4 regions of the Kitasatospora sp. YST-16 genome follow, and region 4 is predicted to be linked to each of the others. Evidence: riboswitches for the same ligand, from Rfam matches in the RefSeq annotation. Region 4 holds a riboswitch; each other region holds the start of a gene.
The links. Region 4 has a riboswitch for cyclic di-AMP ahead of OU787_RS07900 (C40 family peptidase). Riboswitches for the same ligand answer to the same signal wherever they lie in the genome.
Positions count from the first base shown of each region.

Region 1: it holds a riboswitch for cyclic di-AMP, as region 4 does, so the genes downstream of both, OU787_RS10020 (M23 family metallopeptidase) here and OU787_RS07900 (C40 family peptidase) in region 4, are expected to answer to the same signal.
Region 2: it holds a riboswitch for cyclic di-AMP, as region 4 does, so the genes downstream of both, OU787_RS17910 (M23 family metallopeptidase) here and OU787_RS07900 (C40 family peptidase) in region 4, are expected to answer to the same signal.
Region 3: it holds a riboswitch for cyclic di-AMP, as region 4 does, so the genes downstream of both, OU787_RS34530 (transglycosylase family protein) here and OU787_RS07900 (C40 family peptidase) in region 4, are expected to answer to the same signal.

Region 1 is NZ_CP113837.1:2,208,947-2,216,117, forward strand. It holds gene OU787_RS10000 (ATP-dependent Clp protease proteolytic subunit) at 1-300, opposite strand, end outside; gene tig (trigger factor) at 536-1,936, opposite strand; tRNA gene OU787_RS10010 (tRNA-Pro) at 2,140-2,213, opposite strand; tRNA gene OU787_RS10015 (tRNA-Gly) at 2,363-2,436, shown strand; gene OU787_RS10020 (M23 family metallopeptidase) at 2,601-3,614, opposite strand; cyclic di-AMP (ydaO/yuaA leader) riboswitch at 3,620-3,739, opposite strand; gene OU787_RS10025 (hypothetical protein) at 4,145-4,339, opposite strand; gene OU787_RS10030 (PP2C family protein-serine/threonine phosphatase) at 4,797-5,999, opposite strand; gene OU787_RS10035 (GNAT family N-acetyltransferase) at 6,163-7,171, shown strand, end outside.
Region 2 is NZ_CP113837.1:3,893,869-3,901,039, reverse strand. It holds gene OU787_RS17935 (sensor domain-containing protein) at 1-554, opposite strand, end outside; gene OU787_RS17930 (GNAT family N-acetyltransferase) at 672-1,265, opposite strand; gene OU787_RS17925 (hypothetical protein) at 1,316-2,128, shown strand; gene OU787_RS17920 (helix-turn-helix domain-containing protein) at 2,152-3,000, opposite strand; gene OU787_RS17915 (SDR family oxidoreductase) at 3,174-3,947, shown strand; gene OU787_RS17910 (M23 family metallopeptidase) at 3,957-4,739, opposite strand; cyclic di-AMP (ydaO/yuaA leader) riboswitch at 4,750-4,914, opposite strand; gene OU787_RS17905 (YiaA/YiaB family inner membrane protein) at 5,141-5,431, shown strand; gene OU787_RS17900 (alpha/beta fold hydrolase) at 5,568-6,413, shown strand; gene OU787_RS17895 (TetR-like C-terminal domain-containing protein) at 6,413-6,997, shown strand; gene OU787_RS17890 (hypothetical protein) at 7,028-7,171, shown strand, end outside.
Region 3 is NZ_CP113837.1:1,243,862-1,251,032, reverse strand. It holds gene OU787_RS05690 (LacI family DNA-binding transcriptional regulator) at 1-845, shown strand, start outside; gene OU787_RS05685 (AMP-dependent synthetase/ligase) at 901-2,808, opposite strand; gene OU787_RS05680 (hypothetical protein) at 2,949-3,149, opposite strand; gene OU787_RS34530 (transglycosylase family protein) at 3,281-4,579, opposite strand; cyclic di-AMP (ydaO/yuaA leader) riboswitch at 4,585-4,754, opposite strand; gene OU787_RS05665 (hypothetical protein) at 5,201-7,171, shown strand, end outside.
Region 4 is NZ_CP113837.1:1,739,444-1,746,614, forward strand. It holds gene OU787_RS07890 (hypothetical protein) at 1-975, opposite strand, end outside; gene OU787_RS07895 (C40 family peptidase) at 1,202-2,248, opposite strand; gene OU787_RS07900 (C40 family peptidase) at 2,457-3,536, opposite strand; cyclic di-AMP (ydaO/yuaA leader) riboswitch at 3,547-3,703, opposite strand; gene OU787_RS07905 (C40 family peptidase) at 4,080-5,117, opposite strand; partial or broken gene OU787_RS07910 (NYN domain-containing protein) at 5,302-6,686, opposite strand; gene OU787_RS07915 (hypothetical protein) at 6,867-7,133, opposite strand.

The DNA.
Region 1 (7,171 bases), 470 kb from region 4:
CATCGACGCCGCCATGCCCATCGCGATGGTGACCACGTCGTTCTTGATGTACTGCATGGTGTCGTAGATCGCCATGCCGGCCGAGATGGATCCACCCGGGGAGTTGATGTAGAGGTAGATGTCCTTCTCGGGGTCCGCCGCGAGCAGCAGCAGCTGGGCGGTGATCTTGTTGGCGATGTCGTCGTCGACCTGCTGGCCGAGGAAGATGATGCGCTCGTTGAGCAGCCGGTTGTAGACCTGGTCGCCCAGGCCGCCACCCACGTCGCCGCCGGCGGCGTGCGGTGCCATCGGGCCAGGCATCTGCATCTGCGGGAACGTCACTTAGCCACCTGCTCAGTCGATCTGCGTGTGTGTCGCTGTCCACCGACCCTAACGCGCAGGCCCCGCCGCTGAATCCCCCACGCAGAACTGTTCGCTGTGAGCGCAGGGTGAGCGGGCCGGGGCCGTCCGGAGCGCGCGAACGGGCCCGGACACCGTGCGGTGTCCGGGCCCGTTCCCGGTCAGACGTCCCGTCGGTGGCCGACGGTCACGAGGCTCAGGCCTCGGCGGACTTCTCGGTGGTCTCCTCCGCGGCGGCCTCGGTGGCCTCGGCAGCCTCGGTGGTCTCCTCCTCGTCGTCCTCGAAGGAGACGGTCTCGCCGTTGGTGTCGGTCACCTTGGCGGCCTCGACCACCAGGGCCAGCGCCTTGCCGCGGGCGACCTCGCCGACCAGCAGCTGCACCTGGCCGCCCTGGACGACCTGCTGGGCGAACTGGTCCGGGGTCAGGCCGGAGCCGGCGGCGCGGCGGATGAGGTGCTCGGTGAGCTCCTCCTGGTTGACGCCCAGCTCCTCGTTCTTGACGATCTGGTCCAGCACGAACTGGGTCTTGATGCCCTTCTTCGCCTGCTCCTCGGTCTCCTTCTCGTAGTCCTCGCGGGACTTGTCCTGGGAGGCGAGGTAGGTGTCGAGGGTCAGGCCCATCGGCTCCAGCTGGTGGTGCTCCAGGTTGTGCTTGCGGGTGCCGATCTCGTCCGCGAGCAGCTTCTCCGGGTACTCCATCTCGACCCGCGCGAGCAGCTCGTCGAGGACCTTCTCCTGGGCCTGGGTGGCCTGGTCGAACTCCTTCATGCGCTCCAGGCGCTTGACGGAGTCGGCACGGAGCTCCTCCAGGGTGTCGAACTCGCTCGCCAGCTGCGCGAACTCGTCGTCCAGCTCCGGGAGTTCCTTCTCCTGGACGGTGGTCACGGTGACGGTGACCTCGGAGTCCTTGCCGACCTGGGTGCCGCCCTTGAGGGTGGTGGTGAAGGTCTTGGACTCGCCGGCGGACAGGCCGACCACGGCCTCGTCGATGCCGTCCAGCAGGCGGCCGGAGCCGATCTCGTAGCTCACGCCGGTGGCGGTGCCGTCCTCCGGCACCTCGCCGTCGACCTTGGCCTCCAGGTCGACCACCACGATGTCGTTCTCGGTGGCGGCGCGCTCGACGTCCTTGACGGAGGCGAAGCGCTCGCGCAGCTGCTCGAGGGACTTCTCGACGTCCTCGTCGCCGACCACGACCGGGTCGACGACGACCTCGATCTCGGCGAACTCGGGGAGGGTGACCTCGGGGCGCACGTCGACCTCGGCGGTGAACTTGAGGTCCCCGCCGTCGGCCAGGTTCTCGACACCCTCGATGTCGGTGATGTCGGGCTGGCCCAGCACGTCGATCTGGCCCTCGTCGACGGCCTGCGTGTAGAAGCGCGGAAGCGCGTCGTTGACGGCCTCCTCCAGCACCGCGCCACGACCGAAGCGCTGGTCGATCACCTTGTTCGGGATCTTGCCCTTGCGGAAGCCCGGAACGGTGACCTGCTGGTTGATCTTCTTGTACGCCGCGTCGAGGCTGGGCTTGAGCTCCTCGAAGGGCACCTCGACGGTGAGTCGAACCCGAGTGGGGTTCAGAGTCTCGACGGCGCTCTTCACGGTTGGGTCTCCTAGGGGGCTTGCGGTCAGGGCGATAGGCGGTTGGGGCTGCAATGCTGTCCGTACTACCGCCAGCGGTCCATCCTACCGGTACCACGAAAGCGACTGTGCCCGGCACCTGGGTGCGGACGGGAGCGGGGACGGCGGCGCCGGGCCGCAACGACAACAGGGCCCCGCCGCCGACGAGACCCTGCCGCACACGGTCGGGGTGACCGGATTCGAACCGACGGCCTTCCGCTCCCAAAGCGGACGCGCTACCAAACTGCGCCACACCCCGTGGTGCCGAGCAGAAGAGTACACGTCGACCCGCCCCCGACCGGGGCGATATCGGCGAGCCGACAACGGGGAAGGAGTGTGCAATCCACCGACCCGACCAGGTACGCTGGGGCCGTCCTCACCACCGCTGCGGTGGCGGGGCGCTTCCCTGCGGGTGTAGCTCAATGGTAGAGCCCCAGTCTTCCAAACTGGTCACGCGAGTTCGATTCTCGTCACCCGCTCCACGACAAGGCCCCGACCGCGACGCGGTCGGGGCCTTCGCCGTTCCCCGCCCGCGGGCGGCCCCTCCCCTCCGTCCCGGCCCCGGATCCCCTCCGTCCCGGCCCCCGGACGGCCCGAAGGCCCCGCGCAGCCGAGCGCGGGGCCTTCGGGGGTGTGGTGCCGGGGGTCAGACGTTGACGCCGTGGGCGGCCAGGTAGGCGACCGGGTCGATGTCGGAGCCGTAGTCCGGGGTGGTGCGGATCTCGAAGTGCAGGTGCGGGCCGGTGACGTTGCCGGTGGCGCCGGACAGGCCGATCTGCTGTCCCGCCGTCACGGACTGGCCGGCCGAGACGGAGATCGAGGAGAGGTGCGCGTACTGGGCGTACTTGCCGTCGGCGAGCTTGATGACGACCTGGTTGCCGTAGGCGCCGCCGTTGCCGGCCGAGACCACGGTGCCGTTGGCGACGGCCTTGAGGCTGGTGCCGGTGGAGACCGGGAAGTCGATGCCGGTGTGGTAGCCGCTGGACCAGTTGGAGCCCGCCACCTTGTAACCGGTGGTGACGCTGCCCGGCGCGGGGGCGACGTAGCCGGAGGAGGAGCTCGCGGCGGAGCTGCCGGAGGTGGTGGCGGTCGACGACTTCGCGGCGGACGAGGAGGAGGACGAGGACGCCGACTTCTGGGTCGGGGCCTGGGTCTGCGTCTGGGTCTGCGCCTTGGCCTTCGCGGTGCCGGTGCTGCTCGACTTGGTCGAGGTCTTCGGGGCGGCGGCGGGGGCCGCGGCGTCCGAGGAGGAGGCGGCCGGGGCGGACGAAGTCGCCGCGGCGGCCTGGCCGTTGACGGTCAGCTGCTGGCCCGGGTAGATCAGGTTCGGGTTGCCGCCGATGACCGAGCGGTTGTCCTGGTAGAGCTTCTCCCAGCCGCCGTCCACGTTCTTCGCGGCGGCAATCTTGGAGAGGGTGTCGCCGGAGGCGACCTTGTAGGTCTCGGCGGCCTGCTGGGCGGCGGAGCCGGTGGTGTCGGCGACGGGAGTGGCGTCGACCGAGACGTTGGCCCACTGGCGGCCGCCGTCGTGCTGGTCGGCGGTGTGCGCGGAGGCGGCGGTGACCGGGAGGCCGACCGCGGCGCCGGCGACGCCGGCGGCGATGGCGATGCGGACGACGGTGGCCAGGCGCGGCTTGCGGTGCTTGCCCTGAGCGGACATGAAGCTGTTCCTCTCCGACGCCTGCGAGGTGAGCTGTCGGGTTCGGGCGAGAGTTGCCCGGCCGCGGTCTCCGCGGCTTCACCCCGAGCCGTCCCCGTGCGTTCCGGGTCCGGCGTACTACCTGTGGTTCCCCCGCTCCTGCCGTGGCGTGGTCTCTGGTCGGCACCGGGCGGCGGCAGGACTAGGCGTTCCGCTCGGCGGCCAGCCCGGCCGATGTCCGGGCTGCGGAGGAAGCAAAACCCACGGTTCGCGGAGCTGGCAAGCGCCGGTAGGCCCCGGTCCCGGGATCGGGAGGGGGCTGACGGTCCGCCAGGTCACGCTCCGCCGACGGCGGGCTGCGGTGCGCGTACGGGATCATGACGATGCGCCCACGAACCACATACGGTGGGCGACTTCGGCCACCGTATGCGCCCGGGCGCTGACCTGGCGTGACGGATCGGGTGACCCTGGTCACCCGCGGGCAGGACTTTGGTCCGGAACGGGGGTGCCCCCGCCCGCCGGAACGCGCTCCCCCCGGTGCCGGCGGGGCGTCAGCCCGCGATGCCGGCGATGGCCTTGGAGACCGAGTTGAGGAACTGCTGGATCGGACCGGCCATGGTCGACTGGCTGAGCATGAAGCCGAACAGCGCGGCGACGATGGCGTGCCCGCCCTTCATCTGCTTGTTGCGGATGAAGATGGCGACGATGACGCCGAACAGGACAAGGGCGGAGACGGAGAAGGCCACCGGGACTCACTTCCTCGATTCGTGGCGGGGATTCAGGTCGGAACCGCCGACGGCTCCAGGCGGAAACCGGCCCCTGCCCCCCGTGTCCCCACCACTCCATCCGGACTCAGTGTGGTCGCTCGTGCGGACTGCGTAAAGGACTTGCCCCGTCGCCGGGGGCTCCAACCCGGGTGGTGGGACTGATTTCCGCCGACCGTGACGATAGCGGACGGGTTCTGACGGAGCGTCGGCGGGAGGCGGTCCGCGGCGGCCCGGGCGGCAAACCGGCAGGCAGGCCGGTCGGCGGCCCACCGGCCGGGCCGGGCACCGGAATTGGCCGAAGATCAACGCCCGGGTTTGACACTCCGTGGGCACTCCGTGCACACCGCTCCCCCGCACCCGGCAGCGCCTCCGGGCCACCGCCCCGCCGCCGCCCCGCCACCGCACCGGCGCCGCTCGACCGCGCCCCCGGCGGGGCTCAGCGGCGCCAGACCAGCAGCACCGCCCGGTCGTCGTTGACGTGCTTGGCCACGCTGTCGATCAGCCGGACCGCGGCCCCGGGGCGGCCGGCCGCCGGGATGGTGGCGACCAGCCGGTCGGCCTCGCCCATCAGCCGGTCCATGCCCTCGCCCAGGTCCCGGCCGGGGACCTCCACCATGCCGTCGGTGCACAGCATCAGCACGTCGCCGGGTCCCAAAGTACCGCGCACGCCCTCGAACTTGGCGCCGTCGTAGACGCCGAGCAGCGGGCCCTCGGCCTCCTTGACCTCCCAGTGGCCCGCTCCGGCCAGGCGGTGCATGCCGGGCAGGTGGCCGGCCGAGAGGAGTTCGTACTCGCCGGTGTCCAGGTCGACCACCAGGTGGACGGCGGTGGCGAAGCCCTCGGCCCAGTCCTGGCGCAGCAGGTAGCCGTTGGCGGCGGGCAGGAAGTCGTGGGCGGGCAGCGAGCCGAGCAGGCCGCCGAAGGCGCCGGAGAGCAGCAGGGCGCGGCTGCCGGCGTCCATGCCCTTGCCGGAGACGTCGGCGAGCACCACTTCGAGCACCGGGCCGGTGCGGGCGGCGACCATGAAGTCGCCGGAGAAGGACTGGCCGCCGGCCGGGCGGAGCGCGGTGTCGGTGTGCCAGCCGTCGGGCAGGTGCGGGACGCGGCCCTGCACCCGGATCCGTTCGCGCAGGTCGAAGAGCATGGTGGAGCCGCCGCGCCAGGGCACGCCGATCCGGCGGCGGAACTGGGCGACCAGCAGTCCGGCGACGCCGACCGCGCCGACCACCAGGGCGGCGCCGGGGGTGACGCCGTGGGTGTACGCCTCGGGGCGTTCGCTGGCCACCTGTTCGCCGGTGTGCACCAGCGACTCGGTGATCAGCCCGGCGGCGGCGACGGCGTACAGCAGCACCAGGGTGCCGGGGCGCAGCAGCAGCGCGCCGGCCAGCACCGGCAGCACCAGGGCGGTGGGCGGGGCCCAGTCCGGGACGAGGATGTTGAGCAGCACCAGCAGCGGGACGAGCAGGGCGAGCGCGGCGAACGCCCACCAGTCGGCGCCGTCGCCGCGGAAGTAGTCGACCCCGGTGCGGCGCAGCCTGCGCCGGGCCCGATACAGCGCCGCGCGCAGCCGGGCCGTCACGGGTTCGCGGGACGGTCCGCCGTCCCGGCCCGTCGCACTGGGACGCGCGCTGCCGACCATGGGGACCGACCTTATCCACCGCGGGTGCCCGCGTCGACGGGGCGGGTGGCACCGGGTGCAGCGGACGGTGCCGGGCCCGGCGGGTTTCGGCCGCCGGGGACACGTCGGCGGCGGGGCGGTTATTCGCTCGCCGGGGGTGGGGGGCGGTGATAGGGAGGGCGGCATGACGATTCGACACCCCGACTTGACCGTACGTCCGTTGCGCGCCGAGGAGTGGGAGAGCTGGTACCGGACGATCGACGTGGCCTTCGGCGGTGTCGAGGAGGCGCCGGAGGCCCGGGCGCTGTGGCGGGAGTTGACCGAGGTGGAGCGCTCGCTGGCGGTCTGCGAGGGCGGGCGGACGGTGGGCGGGGCGGGGGCGTTCAGCTTCCGGCTGGCGGTGCCGGGCGGGGCGGTGGTGCCGGCCGCGGGGGTGACGATGGTGGGCGTGCTGCCGACCCACCGGCGGCGCGGCGCGCTGACCGCGCTGATGCGCCGGCAGTTGGACGACGTGCGGGCGGCCGGGGAGCCGGTGGCGGTGCTGACGGCGTCCGAGCCGGTGATCTACGGCCGGTTCGGGTACGGGCCGGGCAGCCGGAAGACGGTGGTGTCGGCGCTGCGCGGCAAGGTCCGGGTGCACACCCCGGAGCGGCGCGGCGGCCTGGTGCTGCGGCTGGCCGACCCGGTGGCGGAGCTGGCGCGCTGCGAGGAGCTGTACGACCGGCTGGCCACCGGGCGGCCGGGCACCCTGGTGCGGCGGCCGGGCTGGGAGAAGCTGCCGGTGCTGGACCCGCCGGCCGACCGGAACGGCTACTCGCCGCTGCAGTGCGTGCTGGCCGAGGACCCGGACGGCGGCGAACTGCTGGGCTACGCCCGGTACGCGGTGAAGCCGGAGTGGAACGAGCGCGGCGCGGCCGGGGTGGTGCGGGTGCGGGCGGTGCAGGCGGAGCAGCCCTGGGTGTACGCCCGGCTGTGGGAGTTCCTGCTGGACCTGGACCTGACCGAGCGGGTGGAGGCGTACAACCTGCCGGTGGACGACGCGCTGCTGCACCTGGTGTCGGACGTCCGGCACCTGGCGCCGCGGATCGTGGACGGCCTGTTCGTGCGGCTGGTGGACCTGCCGGCGGCGCTGGAGGCGCGGGGGTACCCGGCGGCGGTGGACGTGGTGCTGGAGGTGACCGACGCGTTCTGCC
Region 2 (7,171 bases), 2.2 Mb from region 4:
TGGACGCCGTTCGAGTCGCGCCAGTCGGCGACCCGGTAGCCGCCCCAGGAGGTGTAGTGGCGGAACACCCACTGGTAGACCGGGAACAGGGCGAGCGCCCAGCCCAGGCAGAAGAAGGTGATCGAGAGCGTGAAGCTGAGGATCGCCCAGGGGAGCATGGCGAACTGGTGCAGCACGGCCTTCCAGCCGGGCGGGTCGGCGAGCCGGGCGGTGATCCGGCCCCAGACGCCCTCGCGGCGGACCACGACCGCCGACGGGGCGGGCAGTTCCTCGCCGATCAGGGTGCGGATCCGCAGCCGCTCGGCGGCGCCGAGGCCGCGGGCGACGGCCAGCAGCAGGGCGAGGACGGGCAGGCCGAGCATGGTGAGCGAGAGGCCGAGGCCGGCGCAGAACAGCGGGACGACCAAGGAGAAGCCGAGCACCGCCATCGGCAGCCCGCTGAGCGCGTAGCCGAACTGCCGGAAGGTGTACCGGGAGAACGGGGCGCGCCAGAACCCGGGCTGGTCGAGGGGGCCGACGGAGCGGTCGGTGGCGGGGTACGCAGCGGTGGACATCCGCGGTCCTTCGGTCGTCGGGCGGCCCCGTCGGTCGGCGGGGCCGGGCACGTGCTCCAATCTGCCGCAGCGGCCCGGACCGGGGTAATGACGCCTGCTGCCGAATCCGTGGTGGGGTTAACCCCCCGTCCCGCCCTGCGGGCCGGTCCACCCCGGGCCGGACCACGGCGGGCCGGGCCACTCGGGGGCGAGCAGCGCGTACTGCAGCGCGTCGTGCCACCGGCCGTCCCGGTGGGAGTCGGCCCGGATCCGGCCCTCGTACTGGAACCCGGCCCGTTCCAGCACCCGGACCGCGGCGGTGTTGGCGGGGTCGCAGCGGGCCGCCAGCCGGTACAGGCCCAGCGTCCCGAAGCCGAGCGCGCACAGCAGCGCGGTGGCCTCGGCCGCGTAGCCGCGGCCCCAGGTGTCGCGGCGCAGCACGCAGCCCAGCTGGGCGGCGTGCCCGTCCTCGCGGGTGAGCGCGGCCTGGCCGACCGGGTCGCCCGCCGGGTCGTCGACGGCCAGCCGGTAGTGCGTCCGGGGCTCCTCCTCGGCGGCCTCCAGGTACAGCTCCAGCTGGTCGGCGCAGTCCTCGAAGTCCCGTGGCCCGAACGGGAGGTGGCGGACGGTCTCGGGGTCGCCGTGCACGGCGTGCAGGGCGGCCGCCTCCTCCGGGGTGTGCCGGTACTCGCGCAGGGTGAGCCGGGGGCCGCGCAGCCGGAGGGTTTCCATGCCGGCCGACCCTACCCGGCGGCCGTCCGGGGACCGGCTACCGTACCGGGGTGGACGACGACGACCTGCACCTGCTGCCCCGTACCCGTGCCGCCGACCTGCTGGACTGGGCGGCCGAGGCGGGGCTCGACCCCGTCCCCGAACCGGCGGTGCGGACGGTCCTGACCCTGCTGGAGCTGGGCGGGGCCCGGCTGCACGACGGCATGCCGGAGCTCACCTCCCCCGTGCTGGAGCACCTGCTCTACGAGCAGCTCCACCTGTACGTGCAGCCGGACGGCGACCCGGCGGCCTACCCGGCGGCGGTGCGGCTGCTGATCGAGTGGCAGCGGGCGGCCCGGCGGCTGAACGCCAAGCGGGCGGAGAAGCTCCGCGCGGAGGCCGACTGGCAGGGCGAGGTGCTGCTCTCGCTGCTGCGCCGCGCCGACCTGGTGACCTGGCCCCGACTGTACGCGCTGCTGCTGCGCGCGGACGGGGTGCCGACCGACGACCCGGGCCCGGTCCGGGAGTGGCTGTCGGCGTTCCGCGAACGGCCCGAGCCGGAGCGGTTCGCGGCCTTCGACCGGGTGCCGGGCCTGGACGGGGACGGCCACTGGGACCAGCCCGGGCGGCCGCTGCTGATCGGCGTCTCCACCGACGGGGCGCGGCGGCTGCTGGAGCAGGGCCTGATGCGGCGCAGCTACCGCAACCTGGCCGAGCTGAACGCTCTCGGGCTGCCGATGCCGGCCGAACTCGCCGGCGCGTTCGAGGAGTTCGAGGAGGCGGTGGCGCAGGCCGCGATCGACCTGTGCGGCGAGTGGACCGTCCCGGGGCTGCCGCGGCTGCTGCTGGAGGAGTTCCCGGAGCTGGCCCCCGAGGAGTACTGAGGGCCCGGGGGCGGCCCCGCCGGTCAGGTGGCGGCGGGGGCGTTCCAGCCGGCCAGCAGGCGCAGGGCGTCGGCGGTGGGGGAGGCGGGTTCCACGGAGTAGACGCACAGCGTCTGGTCCGGATCGCCGGGGGCCTGGAAGGACTCGTAGGAGAAGTGCAGGTCGCCCACCAGCGGGTGGACGTAGTGCTTGGCGCCGTGGGTGCGGCGGAGCACCCGGTGGTCGTTCCACCAGGTGGTGAACTCCGGGCAGCGCAGGGTGAGTTCGCCGATCAGCTCGGCGAGCCTGCGGTCGTCGGGGTGGCGGCCGGCCTCCAGCCGGAGCATGGCCACGGTCTCGGCGGCGATCGTCGCCCAGTCGCCGACCCGTTCGCGGGCCTGCGGGTCGAGCAGGTAGTAGCGGGCCATGTTCCGGCGGGTGGCCGGGAGCGCGTCGAAGTCGGTGAGGACCTCCCGGGCGAGGCGGTTGGCGGCCAGGACGTCGGTGCGCCGGCCGAGGACGAACGCCGGGACGTGCGCCAGGGTCTCCAGCATCAGGTGCAGCCCCGGCCTGACCCGCTGCGGCCGTTCCGGGGCGCGGCGGGCCGCGTGCTCGGCGGGGAGCAGCAGGTCGGCCAGGTGCTCGCGCTCGGAGGGGTCGAGCCGCAGGGCCCGGGCCAGCGCCTGGACCACCTCGGTGGACGGGCGCCCGGCCCGGCCCTGTTCGAGGCGGGTGTAGTACTCGGTGCTGACGCCGGCCAGCCGGGCCACCTCGTCGCGGCGCAGACCGGGCACCCGCCGCACCCGGCCGTCCGCGGGCAGCCCGGTCAGCTCCGGGGCGATCGCGGCGCGCCGGGTGCGGAGGAAGTCGGCGATTTCCCTGCTGCGTTCCATGGACCAAGTGTGCGGGCTGCGGAGGTGCGCCGGCGGGCCGTGGGTGGCCCTGGCGGTACCAGTCGGCGCAGGGTCCGCCCGGGGCCGTCCGCGGGGCCGCCGGGCTGGTCTGCTGGAACTGCGGCCGGAGCCTCCGGTGCCGCAACTCCCGTTTCCTGCAAGGAAGGTCCACCATGTCCACGCTCACCTCCCTGCCCCTGGCCGGCCGCACCGCCGTGATCACCGGCGCCTCCAGCGGCATCGGCGAGGCCACCGCCGAGGAGCTCGCCGGGCTCGGTGCCCGGGTCGTCGTCCTGGCCCGCCGCGCCGAGCGGCTGGCCGCGCTGGCCGACCGGATCGAGCGGGCCGGCGGGTCCGCCCTGGCGATCGCCGCGGACGTCACCGACCGGGCCGCGGTGCGGGCGGCCGCCGACCGGGTCGCCGCCGAACTGGGCGGCGCGGACCTGCTGTTCAACAACGCCGGGGTGATGCTCCCGGCGCCGGTCGAGGAGGTGGCCGTGGACCAGTGGCAGCGGCAGATCGACCTCAACGTCTCCGGGCTGATGAACGTCATCGGCGCGTTCACCCCGCAGCTGGTCGCGGCCGCGGCCGAGCGCGGCGTCGCCGACCTGGTCAACACCTCGTCGATCGCGGCGCAGAACATCTTCCCGACCTTCGCCGTCTACTCCGCGACCAAGGCCTACGTCACCCACCTCTCGCGCCACCTGCGGGCCGAGCTGGGCGCCAAGAACGTCCGGGTCTCGACGATCGAGCCCGGCATCGTCGGGACGGAGCTCCAGGACCACGTCACCGACCGGGGCGCGCTCGACTGGCTGGCCGGTTCCAGGGAGACGGTGGAGTGGCTCGTTCCCGGCGACATCGCCAGGACGGTCGGGTTCCTGGCCGCCCTGCCGCCGCGCGTCAACCTCCAGCAGGTCACCGTCATGCCGACCGGCCAGGCGAGCTGAGGACGGCCCCTACGGCTGGAGGCCGAGCTGCCGGAGCCAGGGCAGCGGGTCGACGGGGGCGGCGCCGTCGGGGCGGACCTCGAGGTGCAGGTGCGGGCCGGTGACGTTGCCGGTGGCGCCGACCGCGCCGAGGACGGTGCCGGGGGCGACCGGGCCGGAGGCGGTGGCGATCCGGGAGAGGTGGCAGTACCAGAGCTCGGTGCCGTCGGGGAGGGTCTGGATGACCCGGTAGCCGTAGGCGCCGGACCAGCCGGCCGAGGTGACGGTGCCGCCGGTGACGGCGGTGACGGGGGTGCCGGTGCGGGCGGCGAAGTCCAGGCCGGTGTGCAGGTGGGCCCAGTGCTCCCCGGCCTGGGCGAACGGCGCGGTCAGCCGGTACCCAGCCACCGGCAGGGCGGGCGCGGACCGGTCGGACTCGGCCTCGGCCTGCCGCTCGGCGCGCTTGGCCTGGGCCTCCTGCGCGGCGGCGACCCGGGCCGACTCTTCGACCGCGGTGCGCTGCCCGTCGGCCTGCTGCAGGATGCGGGCGGCCAGGGCGAGGCCGGGGTCGGCGGCGAGCAGGCCGTCGGAGGCTTCGTCGGCGGCGGTGACGGGGGCCGGGGCCGGCGCGGCGGCGGCCTGGGCGGGGGCGGCGGCGAGGCCGGTGGCGCCGAGGGCGGCGGTCATCGCGGTGACGCCCAGCAGGGGCGCGCCGGTCCGGGTCTGACGGGGCAGCCGGTGCCGGACGGCCTCGGTCCCGACCGGGTGGTCGAGGAGCTGGGTGCCGGTGCTCTCGGTGTGGGTCGACGCCACGGGGGCGCGCTCCTTCCTTCCCTGCCGCCGACCGGGTTAGCTGACGGGTTCGGAGGTGGAAGGTCTCCTACGGTCGGGCCCAGGGCCGTTCCGATTCACCCCGGTGGAACGTGGTTCCCCGGCTCCTGGACCGGCCCCGGGGGGCAGGTCCGGATGGATTAGGCGTGGCGCACGGTGCCGCATGGTTACGGCGTTGCCGACCGCGCTGCGTTATCAAACGTTAATCCTATGGACCCCATGATTCCAAGCGCCTACCGAGGTGCAGTGAAACTTTCCTGACGCCCTATGGGCGATTTGTGACGGTTCGCCAAGGTGCTCGGTTTCGGACATGACGGACCGTGACGGGGCGGTTGAGTATCCGTACTCACGACCTCCTCCCGCCCCGGCGGGACCCTGGGCGCATGACCGCATCCGTGCCGCACCGCACCACCTCCGCCTACTACCTGCAGGCCGTCGCCTCCTTCGGGTTCGCCACCGCCGCGCTCGCCCTCGGGATCGCGTACCTCCCGGCCAGCGCCTGGATGCGCGCCTTCCTCGGGGTCGGGCTGCTGTACGTGATCACCTCCGCGTTCACGCTGGCCAAGGTGGTCCGCGACCGCCAGGACGAGGGCGCGATCACCAGCCGGGTCGACCAGGCCCGGCTGGAGAAGCTGCTCGCCGAGCACGACCCGTTCAAGGTGGACGGGATCTGAGGGCGGGGGGCGGTGGCGGGAACCGGGGCCGGGGCGGGGGGTTGACGGCTAAGGCTATTAGCCTTAGCTTTATGGCTATCGGCAGCAGCCGGGCCCGGAGAGCCCGGAGCGCCGGACGCCCGCCAGGAGGCCCGCGATGAACAGCACCCTCGGCACTACCACCCGGTACCTCGACGTCACCGGCGGCCGGATCGCCTACGACGACGCCCCCGGCGCCGGCGTCCCGGTCGTCCTGCTGCCCGGCATGCTCGACAAGCGCGCCGTCTACCGCCACCTCGCCCCGCTGCTGAGCGCCGCCGGGCACCGGGTGGTCACCATGGACCTGCGCGGCATGGGCGAGTCCTCGACCGGCTTCACCGACCACACCCCGGCCGCGATCGCCGAGGACCTGGCGGCCCTGCTGGCCCACCTGGACCTGCGCGGCGCCGTCCTGGTCGGCAGCTCGTACACCGGCGCCACCGTGGTCCGGGCCGCCGCGCTCGCCCCCGAGCGCACCGGCGGCGTGGTGCTGATCGACGCGTTCATCGAGAACCTGCCGCTGAACGGCTTCCAGAAGGCGCTGTTCGGCCTGGCCGCCCCGCTGGTCACCGCGTTCCCCGGCCTGTGGGGCACGATGCAGAAGTTCTACTACCCGGCCGGCAGCAGGCCCGCCGACTTCGAGGACTACCGGGCCGGGCTGGCCGCGATGCTCCGCGAGCCCGCCCGCAAGGCGGCGCTGCGCGGCTACCTGAAGGGCGACTCGGCGCCGGTCGGCTGGTGCGCGGCCGTCGACGTGCCCGCGCTGGTGCTGATGGGCGACCGGGACCCGGACTTCCCGAAGCCGGAGCTGGTCGCCGACCGGCAGGCCGCCGCGCTGCGCGGCCGCAAGGTGATGATCGGGGGCGCCGGCCACTACCCGATGGCCGGTCACCCGCAGGCCGTCGCCGACACCCTGCTGCCCTTCCTGGCCGAGCTGCCCGGCACCGGCGGGAGCGCCCGCTGATGCCCCGCGCCGGACTCTCCACCGCCGCCGTGGTGGACCACGCCCTCGAACTGATCGACGAGCGCGGCGCCGAGGCGCTCACCCTGGCCGCGGTCGCCGCCAGGGCGGGCGTCGCCACCCCCTCGCTGTACAAGCACGTCCCCGGGGGCCTGCCCGAGCTGCGCCGGCTGGTCGCCGTCCGCACCACCGGGGAGCTGGCCGACCACCTGGCCGCCGCCGTCCTCGGCCGCTCCCGGGACGGGGCGGTGCGCGCCCTGCTCGCCGCGTACGCCGGGTACGCGCTGAGCCACCCCCTCCGGTACGCGGCGCTGCCGCAGGTGCCGGACCCGGATCCGGGCCCGGAGCTGACCGCGGCGGCCGAGCGGCTGGTGGGCGTGCTGTTCGCGGTGCTGCGCGGCTACGGGCTGGCGGGCTCGGAGGCGGTGCACGCGGTGCGGACGCTGCGCGCCGCGGCCCACGGGTACGCCTCGTTGACCACGGCGGGGGCGTTCCAGCTCGCCGAGGGGACGGACGTCACGCTGGAGCGGCTGACCGGGGTGCTGGTCGAGGGCCTGGCCAACTGGCCCGGTGCGGAAGGCGCGTGACCTCCGGGGCGTTGCCGCGTTCTCCACGGTATGAAGAAGCGCAGCCTGCTCGCCTTTGCCTCGCTCGCCGTCGGGGTGGTCGCCTCCCTCGCCACCCCCAGCGCGCACGCCGCGCCGGAGCACCGCACCGGTCCCGGCCCGCTGAAGGACGCCGTCTCCGCCCCGGACCTGCCG
Region 3 (7,171 bases), 500 kb from region 4:
TCGGCCTGATCACCCCGGAGCTCAGCAACCCGATCTTCCCGGCCCTGGCCCAAGTCATCGAACAGGTGCTCAGCCGGCACGGCTACACGCCGGTGCTGTGCACCCAGACCCCGGGCGGCTCCACCGAGGACGAACTCGTCGAGATGCTGGTGGAACGCGGCGTCGCCGGCATCGTGTTCGTCTCCGGACTGCACGCCGACACCACCGCCGACCACGACCGGTACGCCAAACTCACCGGCCGCCAGGTCCCGTTCGTGCTGATCAACGGCTACAGCGAGAAGATCGCCGCGCCGTTCATCTCGCCGGACGACCGGGCCGCGATGTGGATGGCCGTCCAGCACCTGGTCGAGCTCGGCCACGAGACGATCGGCCTCGCGGTCGGCCAGAAGCGGTACGTGCCGGTGCTGCGCAAGATCGAGGGCTTCACGGCCGCCGTGCAGCAGCTCACCGGGCGCACCCCCGAGCAGGCCGAGGAGCTCGTCCACCACACCCTGTTCAGCGTGGAGGGCGGGCACGCCGCGGCCCAGGCGCTGCTCGACAAGGGCTGCACCGCGATCGTCTGCGGCTCCGACATGATGGCGCTCGGCGCGATCCGGGCGGTGCGCCAGCGCGGGCTGACGGTGCCGCAGGACGTCTCGGTGGTCGGGTTCGACGACTCGCCGCTGATAGCGTTCACCGAGCCGCCGCTGACCACCGTCCGCCAGCCGGTCGAGGCGATGGCCACCGCCGCCGTCGACGCCCTGCTGGAGGAGGTCGGCGGGAACCCGACGCAGCGCTCCGAGTTCATGTTCCAGCCCGAGCTGGTGATGCGCGGCTCCACCGGGGCCGGTCCGCGCAACGGCTGAGCGGCGCCCCGTCGGTACGGCCCCCGGGAGGAGCTCCTCCCGGGGGCCGTACCTTTCAGGCGTAGAGCTGTTCGAGGTCGCGGCGGTAGGCGGTGCTGACGGCCTGTCGGCGGACCTTCAGCGAGGGCGTCAGCAGGCCGCGCTCCTCGGTGAACTCGCCCGCCACCACCCGGGCCCGGCGGATCGACTCGGCGCGCGAGACCGTCGCGTTGACGCCCCGCACCGCCTCGGCGAGCGCCGCCAGCACCGCCGGGTGCACCGGGACGGCGCTGGAGAGGTCCACGCCGTCGGGCGCGCCCGGCGGGGTCGGCGGGTCCAGCGCGAGGAAGCGCTCCACCGCCTCCGGGTCCAGGGTGAGCAGCGCGCCCACGTACGGGCGGCCGTTGCCGACCACCAGGGCCTGGCCGACCAGCGGGTGGCCGCGCAGCCGGTCCTCCAGCGGGCCGGGGGAGACGTTCTTGCCGCCGGAGGTCACCAGGACCTCCTTCTTGCGGCCGGTGATCGTCAGGTAGCCGTCCTCGTCCAGCCGCCCCAGGTCGCCGGTGGCGAACCAGTGCGGCCGCCGGGGCCGCGGCGCCCCCAACTCGTAGTAGCCGTCGAAGAGCTGACCGCCGGACAGCAGCACCTCGCCGTCCTCGGCGATCCGCACCGCGCTGCCCGGCACCGGCTGCCCGACCGTGCCCGGACGCGGCCGCAGCGGCGGGTTCACCGTGGACGGGCCGCTGCTCTCGGTCAGCCCGTAGCCCTCGTGCACCAGCACGCCCGCGCCGGCGAAGAACAGCAGCAGCTCCGGGTCGATCGAGGAGCCGCCGCTGATCGCGTACCGCACCCGGCCGCCCATCGCGGCCCGCACCCGCCGGTACACCAGCGCGTCGTACAGGCCGTGCGCCAGCCGCAGCGAGAGCGGCGCCGGGCGGCCGCCGTCCGCCGCGGCCAGCTCGGCCCGGGCGTAGCGCACCGCCACCGCGGCCGCCCGGTCGAACACCTTCACCGCGCCCTTGGCCTGCGCCTCGGCCCGGCCCAACTGGTGGATCTTCTCGAACAGGTAGGGCACGCCGACCAGGAAGGTCGCGCCGAAGGAGGCCAGGTCCGGCCGCAGGTCGGCCGGTTTCAGGGACGGGCTGTGGCCGATCCGGACCCGCCCGTACACGCAGGTCACCTGGATCATCCGGCCCAGCACGTGCGCCAGCGGCAGGAACAGCAGGGTGCACGGCGCCCGGCCGGTCGCCTCCTCGAACACCGGCTCCAGCAGGGCGTGGCAGTTCGCCGCCTCGGTGAGGAAGTTGGCGTGGGTGAGCAGGCAGCCCTTGGGACGGCCGGTGGTGCCCGAGGTGTAGATCAGCGTGGCCTCGTCGTCCGGGCCCTGGGCCCGTCTGCGGCGCGTCAACTCCTCGGCGGGGACGGGGCGGCCCAGCTCGGCGAGGGCGCCGACCGCGTCCTCGTCCAGCCGCCACAGCGGCACCGTCCCGCCGGTGCGGGCGATCGCCACGGTCAGCACCTCGGCGGTGCCGGCGTCCTCCGCGACCGCCAGCACCGCGCCGGAGTCCCGGACGATCCACTCCGCCTGCTCCACCGCGGACGTCGGGTACACCGGCACCACGCAGGCGCCGGCCGCCCAGGCGGCGAAGTCCAGCAGCGTCCACTCGTACCCGGTCCGCGACATCAGCACGATCCGCGCGCCGGGGCCGACCCCGACCGCGACCAGGCCGCGGGCCACCGCCGCGACCTGCTCCGCGAACTCACGGGCCGTCACGTCCCGCCAGGAGCCGTCCGGTTGACGGCGCGTCACCACCACCGCCTCCGGCGCTTCCCGCGCGTTGCGGAACGGCAGGTCGCCCAGGACCCCGTCCGCGGGCGGCGGCACCAGGTACGCGGACCGGGCTTCGACGACCCGCCCGCCGGTGCGCAGCACCTCGACGGGCGGACGGGCGGCGCGGGCGGCCCGGGCGAGGGGGTGTGCCATGAGCGAACTCCCTTGGGTGGGGTGGGGGTTCGCCCAGGTTAGGTACTCGCCGGTGAACTTACTAGACAGTAAGTTACTTGACAGTTGCGGAGGTTGTGGAGGTTTCGGGACCGGCGGGGCCGCGGCCGCCCGGCGGGGCGTCAGCCCTCTTCGATGGTCGGGGGCTTGGGGAGGAGGCGTTCGCCGTCGCGGGTGCCGCCGGTGCGGGCGATGGTGCGGCGGTCGGTGGAGAGGTAGTCGCGGACGACCAGTTCCACCGCGTCCTGGGGGCTGGTGGCGCCGACGCGCATCATCACCTCCAGGGCCAGGTCCGCGTCCAGCGTGATCGTCACTTTCGCCATGGTGCTGCTCCCCGGTCGTCGAGCCCCTGCCGAGGCTCCGTCGAGGCTCGTCGGGCCTCGTACGGCCGAGGATAGGCCGCTGCCCCCGGGGCCGACCAGGTCCCCGGGGGCAGCGGCGGTCGTGCCGGTGATCAGACGCGGCCCGCGAAGTCGGGGGCCCAGTTGGCGATGGTCTCGGTGCGGACGCCGGAACGCGGGTTCGCGGCCTCGACGTACTTGCCGTCACCGACGTACAGGGCGACGTGGTAGACGCCCGAGTTGGAGCCGTTGCTGGACCAGAACAGCAGGTCGCCCGGCTGCAGGCTGTCCAGCGAGACGCGGGTCGAGTAGTCGGCCTGGTCGGCGGCGACGCGCGGCAGGCTGATGCCGGCCTGGCGGAACGCCGCCTGGGTCAGGCCGGAGCAGTCCCAGCCGCCGTTGCCGGTGCCGCCGTAGACGTACGCCTGGCCGAGCTTGGACAGCGCGAAGTCGATCGCCGCGGCCTTGGAGCCGGTCGCCTTGGTGGCGGCCGTGGCGGTGGTGGTCGTCTTGGCGCTGGTCGAGGCGGTGGCGGTGGTCGCGGTGGACGACTTGGCCGGGGTGCTCGACGACTTGGCGGCGGAGGAGCGGTCGCCCTTCCAGGACGAGCCCTGGTGGGTGCTGGCGGAGGAGGAGGTGGTGGCGGCCGGCGCGGACTGCTGCTGCGCGGTGGCGGCGCCGCCGAGCGAGAGCTGCTGACCCGGGTAGATCATGTCCGGGCCCTCGGTGAGCACCGAGCGGTTGAGGTCGTACAGCTTCTGCCAGCCGCCGTCCACGTGCTGGCTCTGCGCGATGGTGGACAGCCAGTCGCCCGCCACGACGGTGTAGGTGCCGGCCGACTGGTCGGCGGTGGCGGCCGGGGCGCTCTGCTCGGCCTGCGGCTGGGCCTGCGACTTGCCCTGCGACCAGCCGTTCTGCGACCAGCCGTTCTGGGACTTGCCCTTGCTGCCGGACTGCGACTGCGACTGCGCGGGCGCCTGGGTCTGCGACTGCGACGGCGCGGCGGTGGCGGACGAGGCGGAGCCGGAGGTGTCGACCTGGGGGGCGGCACCGCCCTTGGTCAGGCCGGCCTGGATCGAGCACACCGGCCAGGCGCCGGGGCCCTGCGAGGCCAGGACCTTCTCGGCGACCGAGATCTGCTGGTCCTTGGTGGCGAGGTCGGCGCGCGAGGCGTACGCGGTGCCGCCGAACTCGGCCCAGGTGGAGGCGGTGAACTGCAGACCGCCGTAGAAGCCGTTGCCGGTGTTGATCGCCCAGTCGCCGCTGGACTCGCACTGCGCGACCTTGTCCCAGGTGGAGACGGTCGCCGCGGAGGCGACGCCACCGGTCAGGCAGGGGATCGACAGCCCGATGCCGACGACACCGGTGGTGGCGATCAGGCGGCGGGCGCGCTTGGAGCTGATGGGCAGCATGAAGAAGCGTTCCTCTCCCACGCCTGCGAGGTGAGCTGTCGGATTCGGGCTGGAGTTGCCCGGCCGCGCGCACCGCGTGGTGCGCCCGGCTTCACCCCTAGCCCCGTGCGGTCCTTCGACCGCCCGGGGCGACTTACCTGGTTCCCCCGCCCCTGCCGTGGTGCGTTGTGCATGAGCCGACCCGCCCGGCGGCAGGACTCGGCGTTCCGGGCGAACTGGGTCCGTGTGTCCACGAACGTGGGCAGGAGATTAAGCGGAATTAAGGAGAATCCGCAAATGCCCGTGACCGGCATCACAGTGGCCGGAATGGGTGATCAAGGGATATTCGGCGAACTCCGCGAGCGGCGGCGAATTCTGGCGGGACGTCAGGCGATAGGTGATCTTGTGCCCGTTTTGCTGCACTATGCTGAGTTATGCGGGATTATTCACGTTTGGTCACCCGGTGGGCGGGTCATTTGTCGCCGTATGGGCGTTCTGTCCTTGACCGGAAGCGCCCCGCCGCACCCCCCTGACGGTACGTCAGAATGCTGAAGCGAAACCGAATCCGCCGCTTTCCGGCGCCCGCGCTGCCTATGCTGCCCCCGACGGCTCAGGGCGGCGGAACCCGGAAGGGCGGCCACGGTGGAACAGCGGCAGGACGAGGAACGGCAACCGCCGCCGGTACGGCACCGGCGCCCGCCGGTCGGGCGGCGCCGGATGCTGACCTGGCTGGCGGCCGGGACGGCGGCGGCGCTCGGCGGGGGAGTGGTCCTGCGGCAGTCGCTGGCCGGGGCCGACGAACCGGCGGGAGCCGCCGCCGCGCGGACCGGCACCGCCACCCCGGCCGGCCACCCGCACGGCACCGGCGCCCCACCACCCGCCGCCGGCAGCCCGCAGCCCTCCGCCCGGCCCCCGGTGCTGGACACCGGCGGCCGCAAGTGGTCCGACGCCAAGGGCTGGGGCGGGAAACCGCCGGGCCCCGGCAGCGCGGTGCGGATCACCGACCGGGTGGTGCTGGACGCCGACGCCGAGGTCGGCTCGCTGCTGGTGGAGCCCGGCGGCTCGCTGGTGTTCGCCGCCGACCGGACGCTGACCCTGGCCAGCGCGGGCAACGTCGAGGTCCGCGGCGTCCTGGCCCTGGCCCCCGACGCCGCGCACACCCACACCCTGCGCTTCCCGCACGTCGACGAACACCGGTTCGCGGGCGGCGGGATGACCGTCGTCGACAGCGACACCGGCCTGTGGGTCACCGGCCAGGGCTACCTGCGCCTGGACGGCGCGCCCCGCACCGCCTGGGTCCGGGCCGCCGCCGACCTGGGGCCCGGCGACACCGCGCTGAAGCTGGCCGCCGCCCCCGACGGCTGGCAGCCCGGCGACGAACTGGCCGTCACCCCGACCGCGCCGCCCGACACCGCGGACTTCTCCACCGCCTACGACCTGGTGACGGTCGCCCGGGTCGACGGCGCCACCGTCACCCTGACCGGCCCGCTGCGGCACGCCCACCCGCGGGTGGCCACCGGTGGCGGCGCGACCTTCGGCGCCGAGGTGCTCAACCTCAGCCGCAACGTCCGGATCGAGGGCACCGAGCAGGGCCGGGCCCACGTCCACCTCACCTCCAGCCGCCCGCCCGACGTCCGGCACGCCGCCCTGCGCTGGCTCGGCCCGCGCGCCGACGGCAAGGACAGCTGGGACGGCAAGCCCGTCACCGAACCCGTGCTCGGCCGGTACGGGCTGCACTTCCACATGCTGCTGGACACCTCGCGCGGCACCGTGGTCGAGGGCGTCGTGGTCCGCGACACCGGCAGCCACGCCTTCGTGCCGCACGCCAGCCACGGCATCACCTTCCGCGGCTGCATCTCCCACGACACCTGGGAGGACGCGTACTGGTGGGACGGCCCGATCGACACCCGCACCCCGCAGGGCCCCTCGAACGACATCGCCTACGACGGCTGCGTCGCCTCCCGCACCGCCTTCGAGCCCAACCCGCGCGCCTACCGGCTCACCGGCTTCAGCCTCGGCGCCGGGACGGGCTCCTCGGCCCGGGACTGCGTGGCCGTCGGCGTGCAGGGCGCCACCGGCGCGTCCGGCTACGAGTGGCCGGAGACCAGCGAGGGCGTCTGGACCTTCGAACGCTGCCTGGCGCACAACAACCTGCAGAACGGCATCTTCGTCTGGCTCAACGCCGAGCACCACCACACCGTCACCCAGTACGCGGCGTACCACAACGGCGGCTGGGGCATCGAGCACGGCGCCTACCTGAACGACTTCGACTACACCGCCTCGGTGCTGTACGGGAACGCCGCCGGCGGCATCGCCGTGCACGCGCTCGGCCGCGACAAGGGCACCGTCTTCGACGGGCTGCTGATCGACGCCGCCGGGCAGTCCGACTACGCGGTGACCACCCTCAAGCACCAACTGGCCGGCGAGGCCGTCACCCTGAGCCGCAGCCGGCTGACCGGCTACCGGAAGGCCGGGGTGGCGTTCCGGGCCACCGGCGACGGCAAGCCCGACGACATCGCGGTGCTGGACTGCGCGTTCGGCGGCCCGCCCGGCAGCGAACTGTGGCTCGACCCGGACGCGCCCGACCCGACCCGGATCCTGTTCCGCCCGGCC
Region 4 (7,171 bases):
CATGGCGCGTTCGAGACCGCCCTCGCCGAAGGCCCCGACGGTGCGGTAGAACGCCACCAGCCGGTCCTGCCCGTACCGGCGGGCGATCAGGTCGCAGGCCAGCCAGGCCAGCTCGTAGGCCTGGGCGATGCCGGCCGCCCCGGCCGCGAACGCCTCGTCGGCGGGCAGCGCGGCGGGCATCCGGCCGGCCTGGACGTCCTTGGCCAGCTCGGGGGCGATCTGCCGGACGGTGCGCCCGGTGTCCCGGTAGCCGGTGTAGTCGGCGACGCCCTCGGAGAGCCACAGCGGCGTCCAGGACCTGGTGTCGGCCCGGGTGGCGACGTGGGTGGCCTCGTGGGTGACCACCACCCGGCGGCCGAGCTCGCTGAGCTGCCGGTAGGCGTCGGGGTTGACCACGATCCGGTCGGCGGGGGTGTGCACGGGGGCGCCGCCGACCGCCAGGGTGACCGCGGCTATGCCCTGGTAGGCGTCCGCGGAGACGTCCATCCGGCGGGCGAACTGCTGCTCGGTGAGCGGCAGTTCGAGCAGCAGCCGGCCCGCGAACGGGCCCCAGACCGCCTCCACGGCGGGCACCGCGCGGTCGGCCAGCTCGGCCAGCGCGGCCAGTTCCGCCCCCTCGCCGAGGCCGAGCACCAGGCTGTGCCGGCCGTCCGCGGCCCGGACGGTGCCCAGGTCCCAGGGCGCGGCCGCGCCGGTCGCCGTCTCCCGGGCCACCCGCCAGCCGTCCGCCTCCCGCACCAGCTCGACCTGCCGCTCCAGCAGCGCCGGGTAGTCGTCCACCCCGGCCAGCCGGTAGCCCAGCTCGGCGCCGACCCGCACCCGGTCCGCGTCGGCCGGCGGCTCGGCGAAGGAGGTCAGCCGCAGCGTGTACTCGGCGAAGCGCAGCCCGGCGGTCCGGGCCAGCAGGTCCCGGTCGGCCTCCTCGGAGCCGTCCGCGGAGACCGCCAGCAGCGCGGCGGTGTCCCGCCCGGCCACCGCCCGGGCCCGCTGCCCGAGCAGCCGGACGGCGGTCTCCCGCAGCCCGGGGGCGCCGCGGCGGGCGCGGCGGGGGCCGGGCGGCCGGGCCGCAGCAGGGGCAGCGACAGCTGGGTGGCCCCGGCGGCGGCCAGCAGCAGGGCGGCCCGCCGGGACAGCGGAGCACCGGCCCGCGGCGGCCCGGCGGCCGTCGTCAGGTCGGTGACCAGGGGTTCGTCGACGAGGCTCAGATCCGCACCACCGAGCTGACCGGCATCGCGCTGACGCTCTCGTAGCGGACCCGGGCGCCGGGGTGGGGCGCGTGCACGACGACGCCCCCGCCGGCGTACATGCCGACGTGGTGCCTGTCGTTGAAGAAGATCACCAGGTCTCCGGGCCGGGCTTCGGCGAGGCTCACCCGCCGGCCGGCCGAGGCCTGTTCCTGCGAGGTCCGCGGCAGGGTCACTCCGGCCTGCCGCCATGACCAGTACATCAGACCGGAGCAGTCGAAGGTGCCGGGGCCGGTCGATCCGTAGACGTACGGGGAGCCGATCCTCGAGACGGCGGCGGCCAGCGCGGCGGCGGCCCGGTCGGAGGAGGGCGGCTGGTCGCCGAGGTCGATCCGGTCGGTGCCGCGGGTGGCGCGCTGCCGGGCGGCCCGGGCGTCGTCGGCCGCGATCCCGGCCCGGTCGGCGGGGGCGAGGCCGTTCAGCAGCCGCTGGGCCCGGGCCAGCCGTTCGCGGACGTCGTCCTTGGCGGCGGCCAGCCGCTGCCGGGCCTGTTCGAGCTCGGTGAGCTTGGCGCCGGCCTCGTGCCGCCGCTCGTCGAGCCGGCGCGCCCGCTCGGCCACGTCGCGCAGCCGGTCGCCCTGCCGGGCGGTGGCCTGTTCGAGCGAGCGGGCGCCGGTGAGGTAGCCGGCCGGGTCCTGGTCCAGCATCAGCCGGACCGCGGGGTCGATGCCCTGGGCCCGGTACTGGGCGGCGGCGACGGCGCCCAGGTCGCCGCGCAGCCGGTTCAGCTCGTCCTGCCCGGCGGCGACCTGGTCCTGCAGGGTGCCGGCCTCGGCCTGCAGCCGGCGCTGCTGCTCCAGCGCGGCGTTGTACTGCTCGGAGGCCCGCTCGGCCTCCTCGTAGAGCTGGTCGACCTGCGCCTTGACCTGGTCCTTGGTCGGCGCGGGGTCGGCGTGCGCGCCGCCGACGGTCAGGCCGAGCGCGCTGGTGGCGGCGGCGGTGAGCGCCAGGGCCCGGGCGAGGCGCTGGACGCCGGGCAGTGGGGTGCGGCGGGGCACGGACACGCGCGACGGCTCCGTTCTGCGACCGGCCTCCGCCGCCGTCCGCGGTCGGACGGCCGTCCTCGCGGGGGCCCGGGGGCAGAGGTTAGCGAGTCGGATCGATCCAGTCCAAACCCCGACAGCACCGAATATTTGACCATGAATCGGACACCCGAACGGAAACGGCCCGGCACCCCGTGCGGGGTACCGGGCCGACGGCTCCGACGGAGCGTCAGATCCGGACGATCCGGTTGATCGGCATGACCGTCGCCGACTCGTAGCGGACCTGCGCGCCGGTGTGCGGGGCGTGGATGATCTGCCCGTTGCCGACGTACATCCCGACGTGGTGCTGGTCGCCGTAGTAGATGATCAGGTCGCCCGGGCGGGCCTTGGAGATGTCGGTGCCCAGGCTGGTGCCGGCCCCGGCCTGCGCCTGCGAGGTGCGCGGGATCGACACGCCGGCCTGCTTGTAGGCCCACTGCATCAGCCCGGAGCAGTCGAAGGTGCTCGGACCGGCCGCGCCGTACGAGTACCAGCTGCCGAGCTTGGAGACGGCCGCGCCGACCGCGTTGCCCGAGAAGCTGGAGGACGCCGGGGCGTTCAGCTCGACCCGGGTGGTGTCGCGGGAGGCCCGCTGCGACTGCTGGGCGGCGTCGGCCTTCGCCCTGGCGTCGTCGGCGGCCTTGGCCTCGGCGGCGGCGAGCTGCTCGCGCTCCTGCTGGGTCAGCGTGTTGAGCAGGTCCTGGGCCTTGGCCAGCTTCGCCTGGACGTCCTCCTTGTCGGCCTTGAGGGCCTTGGTGGTGGTGTCCAGTTCGGCGAGCTTGGACTCGGCCTCCTTGCGCTGCGCGTCGAGCTGCGCCTGCTCGTCCTTGAAGGTCTTCAGCAGGTCGGCCTGGGTGGAGCCGACCGCGTTCAGCGCGCCGGCCTGGCCGAGGAAGGCGTCCGGGCTGCTGGAGAGCATCAGCTGCATGGTCTGCGGCATGCTGCCGGTGCGGTACTGCTCGGCGGCGATGCCGGCCAGCGCCTCGCGGGCGGTGGTGACGTGCTCCTGCTGGCGGGCGAGCTGGTCCTGGAGCTGGCCGACCTGCTGCTGCAGCGCCTGCTGCTTCTCGACCGAGGCGTTCAGCGCCTCGGTCTTGACCTCGGCCTGCTCGTTGAGCTCGTCGACCTGGGCCTTGACCTGGTCCTTGGTCGGCGCCGGGTCGGCGTGCGCGCCGCTCTGGGCGGACAGCGCCACGGCAGCGGCGGCGGTGGCAGTGAGAATCGAGACCCGGGCACGGCCGACGGGCTTGGGACGGCGATGGGACGCCACGAAGGCGGACTCCTTCTTCCTCACACCGCCTACCGGGTGAGCTGACGGGTTCGGGCCGGAAGAGATGCCCTACGGCGCTTCACCGACCGCGCGCGGCGGTCGACCGGGCGCCGATTCACCCCGGGGGAACATGGTTCCCCGGCTCCGTTCGACAGCACCCCCGCAGGGGTATCCCCGTCGGCAGACCCGGTGTTGACGGTCTGCCCGCTGCGTCACGGACTCGGCGGCGACCTCCGCCGCCGCCCCCCTTGGGCGATCGACACTGCGGTGGTCGAGGCACGACCCTAGTAACCGATCCGTGATCCGTTCAAATCCTTGTCGGAAAAAAATCTGATTCTGAATCAAACACCCCGGTAAATCTGACCGAACGTGATCGATTCCTTACCCCGAGCACAGCGTTTCCCGCCATTCACCCGGGAAACACCACACCCGGGCGTGTCTCGAATCACAGGGTGATTCCGACCCGCCCGGGCGTGTCACGGTGCGTCAATTGTTGCCCAGTGGGGCGTTTGTCCGATTCGTCGGGCCGTCAGGCCCGCTCGCTCAGACCCGGCGGATGGTCGAGATCGGCAGGGTGTCGACCTTCATCGTCTTCACCACGTCACCGGTGCGCGGCGCGTGCACCACCAGGCCGTTGCCGATGTACATGCCGACGTGGTGCCGGTCGCCGTAGTAGACGACCAGGTCGCCGGGCTGCGCGTTGTGCCAGTCGGTGCCCACGTTGGTGCCGTAGCTGCCCTGGTCCTGCGAGGTGCGCGGCAGCGAGACCCCGGCCTGCTTGTACGCCCACACCATCAGGCCGGAGCAGTCGAAGGTGCTGGAGCCGGTGGCGCCCCACACGTACGCCGAACCCTGCTTGCTGAGCGCGGCCGCCACCGCGGTCGCCGCGTAGCCGCTGGCCGGCGGCAGGCTCTTCGGGTCGATCCGGTCCGCGCTGCGCGAGGCGGTGCCGCCGGAGCCCTGGAGGATCGCGGCGCGGTCCGCGGCGTTCAGCTTGGAGAGCAGCTTCTGCGCCTCGGCGAGCTTGCTCTGCACGTCGTTCTTGGCGTCGTTGAGCGCCTGGGTCTGGCTGTCCAGCTCGTGCAGGACCTGGGCGGCCTCCTGCTTCTGCTGGTCCAGGCGGCGCTGCTGGTCCTTGAGCGACTTGAGCGTCTCGGCCTGGGTGCTGGCCGCCTGCCCGAAGGAGGTGGCCTGGGTGAGGTAGTGGTCCGGGTCAGAGGAGAGCATCAGCTGCATCGACGGGTCGACGCCGCCCTGCCGGTACTGGTCGCCGGCCACCGCCGCCAGCCCGGAAGCCAGCTCGGTCAGCTGCTCCTGGCCGCGGGCCACCTGGTCCTGCAGGTCGTCGGCCTGCTTGCGCAGCTGGTCGGCCCGCTCCTTGGCGCCGTTGTACTTCTCGGCCGACTGCTCCTGCTCCTCGAGCAGCTTGTCGACCTGCGCCTTGACCTCGTCCTTGTTCGGCTGGGCCGGCGCGGCGTGCGCACTGGCCTGGGCCGTCAGGGCGACCGCGGTCGCGGCGGCGGCGGTGAACACGGAGATCCGCGCACGGCTCGGCTGCTTGGGACGGCGGTGGGAGGCCAAGGGTGAGCTCCTTCTTCCTGCTGGACTCACCCCGACGAGTGAAGGTCCGGAATATAGGTTTGACGCCAGACCCTAGTGAAGTCCCAGCCCCCGCGTCCACTCCCGGGGGCTTCCGGTTCCGCCTCCCCGCCCCCCTTCACCGGACCGTCACACCCCGGCCGCCCGCAGGCCCGCTGACCGCCCCTCAGCTGCGGGCCAGCCGGTTCAGCAGCAGCACCGAGGCCACCGGCCGCGCCCCCGCCTTGCGGACCCCGTCGGCCACCTCCTTGTCGGCGGAGACCACCACCACCGGACGGCCCTGCGGCTCGGCCCGCACCAGCCGCCGGATCAGCTCGTCCGCGGTCTCCCCGGTCCGGCTGAACCGCACCCGCACCCCGCGCGGCGGCGCCATGATCACCGGCACGTCCAGGTCCTGGCCGTCGAACACGCAGGTCACCTCGGCCTGGGTGCGCTGGGCCAGCATCGCCAGCCCGCCCAGCAGCCTCAACCGCTGCTGCTCCAGCGGCAGTTGCGGGTAACCGGTCTTGGTCACGTTGTAGCCGTCCACCACCAGGTGCACCTGCGGGATCGCCAGCAGCTGGTCCAGCAGCGCCGGGTCGTCCTCGGCCAGGCCGCGCCGGGCCACGTCGTGCGGCGAGGCCGAGCCGGGCTCGACCGCCTCCACCAGGTCGGCCGGGCGCAGCCCGGTCACCGGCAGCGCCAGCTCGCGCTGCAGGCCCTGCGCCGACTGCAGCACGCTGTCCAGCAGCAGCCGCAGCCGCATGTCCTCGACGCTGCGGCCCTCCCGGGCGGTGCGCCGCCCGCTCTCCACCGCGGCCTCCAGCTCGGCGATCCGGTGCCGCAGTCGCCGGGCCTCGCTCTCGGCGGCGCTGCGCTCGGCCGCCGCGGCGGCCCTGGCCGCCTCCAGCTCCCCGGCCAGCCGGCGGCTCTCGGCCTGCGCCCGGCGGGTGTCCGCCTCCAGCGAGCGGACCTTCTTGCGCAGCGACTCCGCCTCCTTGCGCACCCCTCGGCCTCGGCCCGGTGCCGCTCCAGCTCGCCGCGGGCGGCGGCCCGGGCCTCGGCCAGCTCCTCCTGGAGCTTCCCGGCCAGCCGGGCGGCCTCGGCGGCCGCGCCCTCGGCGTCGGCCCGCTCGGCCTCCTCGCCGGCCTCCTCGACCAGCCGGGCCCAGCCGGCCGGGCGGACCAGGTAGGCGGCGGCCGCGACGTCCATCGGGTCGGCGGCGGCCGGGACGGTGCCGGTCTCCAGCGCCTGCACCAGGTCGGGCTGGCCGAGCCGCAGCCGTTCGGCTATCCGGACCCGGAACGCCGGGTCCGACTCCAGCGCGGCGGCCAGCGCGGTCGCCGCGTACTTGGCCCGCCGGGCCGGGGTGAACTTGGCGTACGGGCGCAGCGAGGCGGGCAGTTCGCCCGCCGCGATGCCGCCGAGCGCGTCGGAGGCGATGCCGACCACCCGCCGGCGCACGCCCTCGGGCAGGGGGCGCCCGGCCGTCTCCGCGCCGCCGTGCGGCTCCGGGGCCGGGCCGGGCGCGGTCCCGTCCGTGCCCGCGGGCGCGTTCGCTGCCTCCGCCACTGTCCTCGGCTCCGATCCTGGTCCGGGCGGGCCCTCCCGGCGGGTGCCGGGCGGGCGTTGCTGTCCGCCGCTACTGCTCGATTGTCCCGTCTACCGTGCCGCACCGACAGCACCCCGCCGACGAGTCCGCCCCGCGCCCCCGTCCGGGGCGGACGGGAACGCGGGGCGGTGGGAACTGCGTCAGCCCTGCTGGGCGTCGCCCTCGGCGGGCTCCTCGGCCCCGGGACGGGCCACCAGCTCGACCTGGTCGACGGCGTTGCACCAGCGGCAGCGCACCGACTCGATGGTCTCGGACAGCACATGGGTCTCCTCGACCTTGGACTCGCCGGAGAGGTCGAAGTGCAGGAAGTCGGTCACCCGGGACGAACGGGTGACGTCGAAGCGGGTCAGGTTGCCGCACAGGGTGCAGCGCCAGCGGGTCTCGGCGGTCGGCGCGGCAATGCTCATCAGTGGTCCCTCTCGGCTGGTCCCGGTTCCGGGCCTCC